2 linked regions of the Parabacteroides chongii genome follow. The protein of the gene in region 1 binds, or shares a complex with, the protein of each later gene. Links are inferred from orthologs where the notes say so. Each region holds a gene or a part of one and is shown on either strand. Other genes may lie near its edges.

What was found. The genes of interacting proteins can lie anywhere in the genome.
Region 2: the proteins of dnaB (region 1) and dnaG are in contact, whole or in part, in a crystal structure (PDB 2R6A), measured with the Geobacillus stearothermophilus proteins. The link is inferred for Parabacteroides chongii from one-to-one orthologs. Residues at the interface, in WP_033016901.1 of Geobacillus stearothermophilus: Ser13, Glu15, Ala16, Gln18, Glu91, Leu92, Asp94, Ala95, Val96, Pro97, Thr98, Ala99, Ala100, Asn101, Tyr104, Tyr105, Ile108; in WP_049624496.1 of Geobacillus stearothermophilus: Lys456, Leu457, Leu458, Pro459, Ala460, Asn463, Ala464, Leu467, Leu535, Leu536, Ile537, Ala538, Gln544, Glu545, Asp548, Tyr549, His552.

Annotation. Positions count from the first base shown.
Region 1 is NZ_CP120849.1:4,229,218-4,233,860, forward strand. The notes cover bases 774-3,675. They hold dnaB (replicative DNA helicase), read left to right. Parts: upstream 774-1,410; coding sequence 1,411-2,940; downstream 2,941-3,675. Other genes in these bases: P3L47_RS15820 (magnesium transporter CorA family protein), read right to left, coding at 774-1,215; P3L47_RS15830 (AraC family transcriptional regulator), read right to left, coding at 2,941-3,675. Outside these bases: P3L47_RS15815 (HU family DNA-binding protein), read left to right, coding at 1-282; more of P3L47_RS15820, read right to left, coding at 289-773; more of P3L47_RS15830, read right to left, coding at 3,676-3,804; P3L47_RS15835 (hypothetical protein), read right to left, coding at 4,021-4,643. UniProt on the Escherichia coli protein: The main replicative DNA helicase, it participates in initiation and elongation during chromosome replication. Travels ahead of the DNA replisome, separating dsDNA into templates for DNA synthesis.
Region 2 is NZ_CP120849.1:5,667,574-5,672,312, forward strand. What follows is about bases 765-3,762. They hold dnaG (DNA primase), read left to right. Parts: upstream 765-1,187; coding sequence 1,188-3,338; downstream 3,339-3,762. Other genes in these bases: P3L47_RS21835 (ORF6N domain-containing protein), read right to left, coding at 765-994; P3L47_RS21845 (ABC transporter ATP-binding protein), read left to right, coding at 3,355-3,762. In the rest of the region: P3L47_RS21830 (DUF6377 domain-containing protein), read left to right, coding at 1-421; more of P3L47_RS21835, read right to left, coding at 425-764; more of P3L47_RS21845, read left to right, coding at 3,763-4,281; P3L47_RS21850 (ABC transporter permease), read left to right, coding at 4,278-4,739. UniProt on the Escherichia coli protein: RNA polymerase that catalyzes the synthesis of short RNA molecules used as primers for DNA polymerase during DNA replication.

The DNA.
Region 1 (4,643 bases):
AACAAAAGAGAGTTGATATATTCTATTGCAGAGCAGACGGGATATACGCAGACTGAAGTACGTAACATATTGAACACATTTATAAGTACTGTCTTTGAAGAGGTGAAATCGGATCATAAGGTGAGGATCGGAGGACTTGGGGTCTTTTCTCTTCTGTACCAGAAGTCGCGCCCTGTACGTAACCCGCAAACCATGGAGCCGATCGTACTTGCACCTAGAAATTCGGTGAAGTTCCGACCGGCAGATGATCTGGTCCGAAAGCTGAACGGGGAAGAAAAGTAAATATGATCAGAACCACTTGATCTTCCTGAAGACAAAGAATGCCAGTGCCGACAAGGTGATGGAAAAGAGTACGATCACGACAAATCCGTGCGGCAGTTCTTCTACATAGTTGATCACATTCATCCCGTAGAAGCTGGCTATCAGTGTCGGAACCATCAGGATGATCGATATGGAGGTCATGCGTTTCATGATGGTGTTCACATTGTTGGAGATGATGGAGGCAAAGGCATCCATCGTTCCGGTAAGGATATCGCTGTAGATGTTCACTGTGAGATGCGCCTGCTTCAACTCGGTTTCCACATCTTCCACCAGTTCGGCATCCATATACATCGGCTCCTGGAAAATACTTTGCAGCTTCGAGAGCATCACTTCATTTCCACGGATGGACGTATTGAAATAAACCATACTTTTCTCCAGCTTCATCAACCGCAGCAGGTCTTCGTTACGGATACTTTTCTCCAACGCTTTTTCGGCACGTGCCACTTCGTTGTTGATCTGTTTCAGATATTTCAGGAACCAGACGGCAGACGAATGGATCAGTCGCAGGATCAGGTCGTATTTATGACGTACGACGAGCTCTTTGCGCCGGCTGTAACGAATGAAATCGGGCAATAACTCCGTCTTATGATAACAGACGGAGATAATGATCTCGTTATTCGTGATGATGCCGATCGGGACAGTTGTAAAAGGAATACCGCTTTCGGTGCTCTGTACCGGGATACGCAGGATTGTCAGCAACCAGTTCCCTTCATACTCGATACGCGGACGTTCGTCGGTATCTTCGATATCGCTCAGGAATGATTGGGGTACGTGAAACTGGTTTAAAAGGTATTGGATATCTTCGGGGGTAGGGCATTCTACATTTACCCAGCAGTCGGGAAGCCACTTGTCTTTTTCCACAAAGCCGGCTTCACAATAAAGAAACGATCTCATTATTGCCTCCTTTCGTTGTTGATACGAACAGAGGTAATAAGAAACCTCCGTCCGCTAATTTTTACTTGTTAATGTTTCTCGCGGAATACTGTCGTCCATAATTAGTTAATTACTTTTTACGGCTGCAAAGGTAGAAAAAAGGAATGAATACCAAATAAAAATCGTATTTTTGGCATTCGAAAATTACTAAAGAGAATGGCAGAAGGAACTAAAAATACCGGAAGAGGAAACTCCGGAAAGGGGAAACAAAAACCTGTTGTAGTGTCTGATATGGGACGTCTGCAGCCACAGGCTCGTGAGTTGGAAGAGGCCGTTTTAGGTGCCTTGATGCTTGAAAAAGATGCTTATTCGATCATCAGTGAGATCTTGAAGCCGGAATGCTTTTACGAAAAGTCGCACGAGATGATCTATGCGGCTATTGTGGATCTGGCAGCCAGCCAGCGGCCGGTCGACATGCTGACGGTGACGGAGCAGTTGAGGAAGCGCGGCGAACTGGACCAGGTGGGCGGACCGTTTTATATCTCGCAGCTGACCAGCAAGGTTGCCAGTAGCGCGCATATCGAATATCATGCCCGTATCATCGCCCAGAAATACCTGGCGAGAGAGTTGATCTCTTTCACTGCGATGATCCAGGGAAAGGCTTTTGACGAAACGATCGACGTGGAAGACCTGATGCAGGAAGCGGAAGGAAAACTGTTTGAGATATCCCAGCGGAATGTAAAGAAGGACGTAACCCAGATCAATCCCGTTATCAAGGATGCGATGGATTTGTTGCAGAAAGCGGCGAACCAGAAGGAGGGTCTGAGCGGTACGCGTACCGGTTTCGATGCGCTGGATAAGATCACTTCGGGATGGCAGAATTCCGACTTGATCATTATTGCTGCCCGTCCTGCGATGGGTAAGACGGCGTTCGTTCTTTCCATGGCGAAGAATATGGCGGTGAATCATAATGTGCCGGTTGCTTTGTTCTCGCTTGAAATGAGTAACGTCCAGTTGGTAAACCGTCTGATCGTAAACGTATGTGAGATCCCGGGCGAGAAGATCAAGAGCGGACGTTTGGAAAGTTATGAGTGGGAACAGCTGGACTTCAAGATCAAGGAGTTGTATGATGCACCTATCTATGTGGATGATACGCCGAGTCTTTCGGTGTTTGAGTTGCGTACCAAGGCTCGCCGTCTGGTGCGTGAGCATGGGGTACGATGTATCATCATCGACTACCTTCAGTTGATGAATGCGAGTGGTATGAGTTTCGGTAGCCGTGAGCAGGAGGTAAGTACAATCTCCCGTTCATTGAAAGGGTTGGCGAAGGAGTTGAACATACCGATCATCGCACTGTCGCAGTTGAACCGTGGTGTGGAAAGCCGTCAGGGAGCCGAAGGAAAGCGTCCGCAGTTGGCCGACCTTCGTGAGTCGGGAGCGATCGAGCAGGATGCGGATATGGTTTGTTTTATCCACCGTCCGGAATATTATAAGATCACGGAAGATGAGCGTGGTAACTCGCTGGTTGGCCTGGCAGAGATCATTATCGCCAAGCATCGTAACGGTGCGACAGGTGATGTGCGTCTGCGCTTTAAAGGTGATTATGCGAAGTTTATGAATATAGATGAGGATGTAGCTGTGCGCGAATTTTCATCGAATATGAACAGTAGCGACCCGTTACCTCCGATACCGCCTGCCGGTGCAGATTTCCTGAACCAGGGCAGCAGCAGCGAGGTTCCGTTCTGATCAGTCGAGGATAAGATCATGTGCGGCCTGTTCCCGGATTTGCGAAGGGGACAGGCCGCATTGTTGTTTGGTAAACTTTGTCAGGTGTGCCTGTGATGAGAAATTCCAGTCGAGCGAGATCGTCAGGAAGGACTTGTTCGTGCTCCGGATATCGTCCAGCACACCTTCTGTCTTACGATGTAGCATCCATTGGTAAGCCGGTTCGCTGAAATGCTTCTTGAATTTGCGATTGAATGCCGACAGGCTGATATGAGCCAGGCGGGCAAACTCTTCCACATTCGTCACTTTCTTGTAGTTGGAGAGTACAAAATGGTTGAAATCCGTATCCCGGCTCAGGATCGGATAGAAGAAGGCGGCCAACTGTTCCTTCGCATAATAAGCCCTGAAAAGGATAAACAACTCCTGCAGTTTCATTTCCTGCAGGTGCTTGCATCCGATACCATTTTCCATATACTCGTTGAGCAAGTAGAGGAAAGTCTTTACCTCGCCCTGGAAAGGAAGTGTATTATAACTGTAAGTGATGTCTTTTTTGTGTTCCGATAAAGACTCCAGATGAATGCGGTTGCACAGCCTGATATCGTTGCTGAACCAACAGGCGACCACATGGGATGGCACTTTTATCTCTGCCGAATAGGTACTCCCCGCCGGTATCAAGGCGATCTCATTCTTTTGCAGGATATGCTTCTGGATCGAGTCGTTACTGAACTCTATCTCTCCATCCAGCAGAAAAAGGAGGATGGAGCGGGCATTATCCGGCTCGGTACATTTTACCCCGGGCTGCGGACGGAAAACCTGGAAAGTCCGTTGCACAGGGAACTGAAAATCGTTGCAGGCAACGTGTTCGTGTTTATAAAGAATTCCCATAATCGATAATTGCTTTTTGTATTTATCAGAATTCCACAAAATTAGATGTCGTCCTCTGATCTTTAAGTGCTATAACTAAGTTTGAATAAGACTTCCCAACGTATTATTCGGAATTAGAACAAAATCAGCTTGTGACAAAAGCCTATTTTGATGCTAAAAATCCTGTTTGTGTCGAAATTAGAAACATCATCCTGTTTTCTTGTTTCGAAAAACGCCTTATTCGCTGTTTCCCAGGACAACCTCTTCGATCATCCATGCCCAGAGGTTTGCCATGATCCGCGAATAGTTGTTTGTCAGGTTGCCGTTCGTGTTGTCGATCCGTGAGCTTTTCTTCAGGTCATTGCCGATGCCGACACCGAAAAATTGCATATCGCCGACATATACGATCCGTTTTTTCTTGTCTATCCCCATGATCATCCGGCCGTCGCCTCCCGGATTGGGTGTATAGACAGGAAGGCGGCCTGAACCATCGTCCCTGACTATGTCCTTGAAGACAATAAGCGGCACGATATCGGGATTATGTACCTCCATACGTCCCCACCAGACATCTTCCAGCCAGTATCCGCAACTGGTGATCTCGATATTTTCCGGTGCCGTGAAAGGACCTGTCCGGAAGAAATAACTATTGTCCGCATTGATATCAAACGAAGCGATCATATCCTCACGAACCGGGCCTGTGTCGCCGATCGAAGTGTTCGTTCCTCCGTTGTACCAGTAAGGTGTTACATCATCCCGCAGCAGTTTCAAGACCTGGTAATTGGTTGTTGTGGCATACTCGGGATGACCGTTACTATAACTGTCGGTGATACCTGGATCTTTCCAGTCGAAGCCCAGGACAA
Region 2 (4,739 bases), 1.4 Mb from region 1 along the record:
CCTGAACCAATGCGTCATCTATCTGGACAAACTGGATACGTATCGCCGTTCGCTCGCCAAACTGGCAATGGCCTCCAAACTGGATGATTTGTTCAAGACGATCAAGTCCGAACAGTTCATACGCGATGAGCGGAAAAATTTCTATAATGAGTTCGACAAGTCATTTCTTCGGCTCTTCCCCCGCTTCACCGAATCTTTCAACGGCTTGATGACGGAAGAGGGAAAACTATATCCTAAATCCGGCGAAATCCTGTCGACCGAACTGCGCATCTTCGCCCTCATCCGGCTCGGAATAAACGACAGCAGCAATATCGCCCATTTCCTGGGATATTCGCTGGCTACGGTTTACTCCTACCGAAGCAAGGTAAGAAGCAAGGCTTACGACAAAGAGCGGTTCGAGGAACAGATAGCTACTCTATAGGAACTATTTCGGTTTTATAAATCCAACCGGGTTGTGTGGTCTATCCGATAATCTCTTTTGTACCTGTAATTCAGCCAATGTTTTATTAATTAGTTCCAATTGTAGGCGAGTATCAGCATTAATATCATTATAGTCAGCGAATACTTCTTCAATATATTCTTTCAACTCCTTTAATTCCTGTTGAAGCATTGTTGTTTTACTGATAGGGGATGTTATCAACATCTGCCGAATTACAACAAAAGCACGCATAATATTAATGTTTACTTGTATTGCGGTTTTTGAATTAAGAACACTACTAAGCATAGCTACTCCTAATTCAGAAAAAGCATAAGGCTTTCGTCTCATACCCATTTTTATTGAATTGGAAGTCACAAATTGTGACCTCCAATCTTCTAATTCCTTATCTGTAAGTTGGAACATAAAATCAGATGGAAAGCGATCTATATTACGCTTAACAGCTTGGTTTAACACCTTTGTTGGCACATCATACATTTCAGCTAAATCCCGATCTATCATCACCTTTTGTCCTCGTATCTCGTAGATCTTACTTTGAATTACCTGTAATTCATTCATAGTTAAATATATTATATGATTAAACTTTCGCTGTAAAGATAAGGATTATTCCTGTTTCTTACATATCAAAGAGCTTCCTTTCTTTTTTACGCGCATTAACTATTACTTTCAAAGGGATATTATCTACAGTTACTCCATTTCAAATAAAATCACTACATTTGCCTTCCGTTATTATAAGGAAGGAAATAAATAAATGATCGATCAACCTACCATAGACCGGATACTTGACACTGCAAACATTGTGGATGTTGTTTCAGAATTCGTTACCTTGCGTAAGCGAGGGATCAACTATGTAGGATTATGTCCGTTTCATACAGACAAAACCCCCTCTTTCTACGTCTCTCCGGCCAAAAATATCTGTAAATGCTTCGCCTGTGGCGAAGGCGGCACGGCTGTTCACTTCATCATGAAGCATGAACAGCTGAACTATTTCGATGCCTTACGTTATCTTGCCAAGAAATACAACATCGAGATACAGGAACGGGAACTGACCGATAAGGAAAAGCAAAGACGCAGCGACCGGGAAAGTATGTTGATCGTCAACAGTTGGGCACAACAGTATTTCAGCACCCAGCTGTACGAACACGTAGAAGGGAAAACCGTCGGATTGCGTTATTTTGCCGAACGTGGATTCCGGGAAGACACCATCCGTAAATTTCAGTTAGGTTACAGTCTCGACCAGCGGGATGCTTTATATAAGGCAGCAACCAAGAACGGTTATAAAAAAGAATTCCTTGAAAAAACAGGGTTAGTCATTGCTTACGATAACGGAGGGGTGAACGACCGTTTCCGTGGTCGTGTGATCTTCCCCGTACATACGTTGAGCGGTAAAGTGGTGGCTTTCGGTGGCCGCGTGCTCAAAAAGGACGAGAAAACAGCCAAGTACGTCAACTCGCCCGAAAGCGAGATTTACCATAAAAGTAATGAGCTTTACGGTATCTATTTCGCCAAACAGTCGATGGTGAAGGAAGACCGCTGCTTCCTGGTAGAAGGTTACACCGATGTGATCTCCATGCACCAGGCGGGTATAGAGAATGTGGTCGCCTCGTCCGGTACGGCTCTTACACAGGGACAGATACGGCTTATACATCGTTTCACCAATAATATTACCGTACTATATGACGGTGATGCCGCCGGTATCAAAGCCGCCCTGCGCGGTATCGACCTGTTGCTGGAAGACGGAATGAACGTCAAGGTGGTTCTGCTGCCGGACGGTGAAGACCCGGACTCGTTCGCCCGCAAACACAATGCCAGCCAGTTCGCCGAATTTATCAAGCAGAGCGAAACGGACTTTATCCGTTTCAAAACCCGTTTATTACTGGATGATGCAGGCAACGACCCGATCAAACGTTCGTCGCTGATCACGGATATTATCCGCACGGTAGCCATTATCCCCGACAATATAGCCCGTTCCATCTATATCCGCGAATGCAGTGCGATGATGGAGATAGACGAACAGGTGTTGCTGAACGAGGTAAACAAAATCCGTTTAAATAAGGAAGAAAGGCAAAACAACCAGACACAGTCCACACCTCCGGTTTCCAATACAATGAGTATGATACCGGAATATCCGGATATTCCCGGTTACCAGCCGATCGTAGAGGATAGCTTTTTGCCACCATCGGACGAAGCAATGCCATCATTACCGGACGATATGCCCCCTCCTCCTCCGCCCATGGAAGAATATCCGGCGGGAGAGACAGGTCCTATGGATGTGCCCCCCCCCGATTTTCCGCCAGTACAACCGCCGGAAGTGGTTCGCGCCGCCCAGCCGAAACGTTCGCCTTATGAAATATACGAACTTACGTTGCTGAAATATATCGTGCGTTATGGCGAGAAAGTTTTGTTCGACTATGTGGATGAAGAAACAAACGAACATATCGTTATGCGTGTTGCCGAATATATCCGTTACGACCTGGAACGTGACGATCTGACTTTCTATACCCCGATCTTCAAAAATATGCTCGACGAAGCTGCCGAGAGATGCAAGAACGAGGGATTTATTGCCAACCGTTACTTTCTGGCCCATCCGGACCCGAACGTCAGCCGTTTGGCTGCGAACCTGATCAGCGAAAAATATCAGTTGAGCAAATATCACAGCAAGTATCGTGAACTGGAACAGGAAGAGGACAAACTGGATCAGCTGGTTATTCGTGAAATATATGCCATGAAGGATGCCTATATCATACGCCAGATTAAAGAGACCCAGTTAGGCATCAAGGAAGCACATCTGAAAGGGAATGAAGATCAGGTGTTCGAGTTGATGAGAAAGCTGACTCACCTGAACGAGATAAAGAATGTATTGAGTAAAGAATTGGGAGAACGTATCGTATTAAAAATGTAACAACAATTTATAGCCTATGAACTTTTTGGAAACGGAAGATGTGGTAAAACAGTATGCCAATCATCTTGCCCTGAACAAAGTCAACATCCAGGTTCCCGAAGGAAAGATATTCGGGTTGCTCGGACCTAATGGTGCCGGCAAAACCACACTAATCCGTATCATCAACCGTATCACGGCTCCCGACAGTGGGATCGTTCGTTTCAACGGACGTGAATCGCAACCGGAGGATATATACCAGATCGGATACCTGCCGGAAGAACGTGGTCTTTATAAAAAAATGAAAGTCGGCGAACAAGCTATCTACCTGGCACAATTGAAAGGCTTATCCTACCAGGAGGCCCGTAAACGCCTGACACAATGGTTCGAAAAGTTCGACATCATGCCCTGGTGGAACAAGAAGCTGGAAGAGTTGTCGAAAGGGATGCAACAGAAAGTTCAATTCATCATTACCGTTATTCACGAACCGGCACTGCTTATATTCGACGAACCGTTCAGCGGTTTCGACCCGGTGAATGCGGAACGGCTGAAGCAGGAAATACTGGAACTGAAGGAGAAAGGACATACGATCATATTCTCCACCCATAATATGGCATCAGTGGAAGAAATATGCGATAATATAGCCCTGATAAATCGTTCACAGGTCGTTCTTTCCGGAAATGTAACGGAAGTAAGGAACCGTTTCCGGAACAATACATTTACTTTACGCATCACATCGGATAGCTCCCTGCAAAACGATCAGACGGATATCTTTACTATACTTTCCGAAAAGGAACAAAGCGGGATACGTGAATTTCAGATCCATAAGGCAGAAGGTATCAGCAACTCTGCTCTACTGTCCACTTTATCGAAACAGGCAGAAATTCTCTCGTTTACCGAAGAGTTACCATCCATGAACGACATATTTATTAACACCGTATCAGGTACAAACACGACACAGGCATGAATAAAATAGGACTTATAATCAAAAGAGAGTATCTGCGCCGGGTAAGTAAAAAGTCGTTTATCCTGCTTACGCTATTAACTCCGTTTTTGTTTGCAGCACTGGTGTTCGTTCCGTTATGGTTGTCAACTATTAAAGGAGACGAGGTTCGTAATATCGCCATTATCGATACGACAGGAAAATATGCCCAATTGTTTGAAAACAATGAAAGCTTCCACTTCGTCCATAGCGACAAGACGCTAGACGACTATCGCCGGAACAGTGACAAGGAAATATTCGCCTTCCTCAGTATTACAGACGATCTGTTGAGCAACCCAAAGGCGGCAACTCTCTATTCGGAAAAGCAGGTACCCGTCGAACTGAGCCGGCTGGTTAACCAGACATTAAGCAAACAACTCGAAAGTGAGAAGCTTGCTTCCTTCAACATCCCCAATCTGAAAGAGATCATCCGGGAAAGTAAG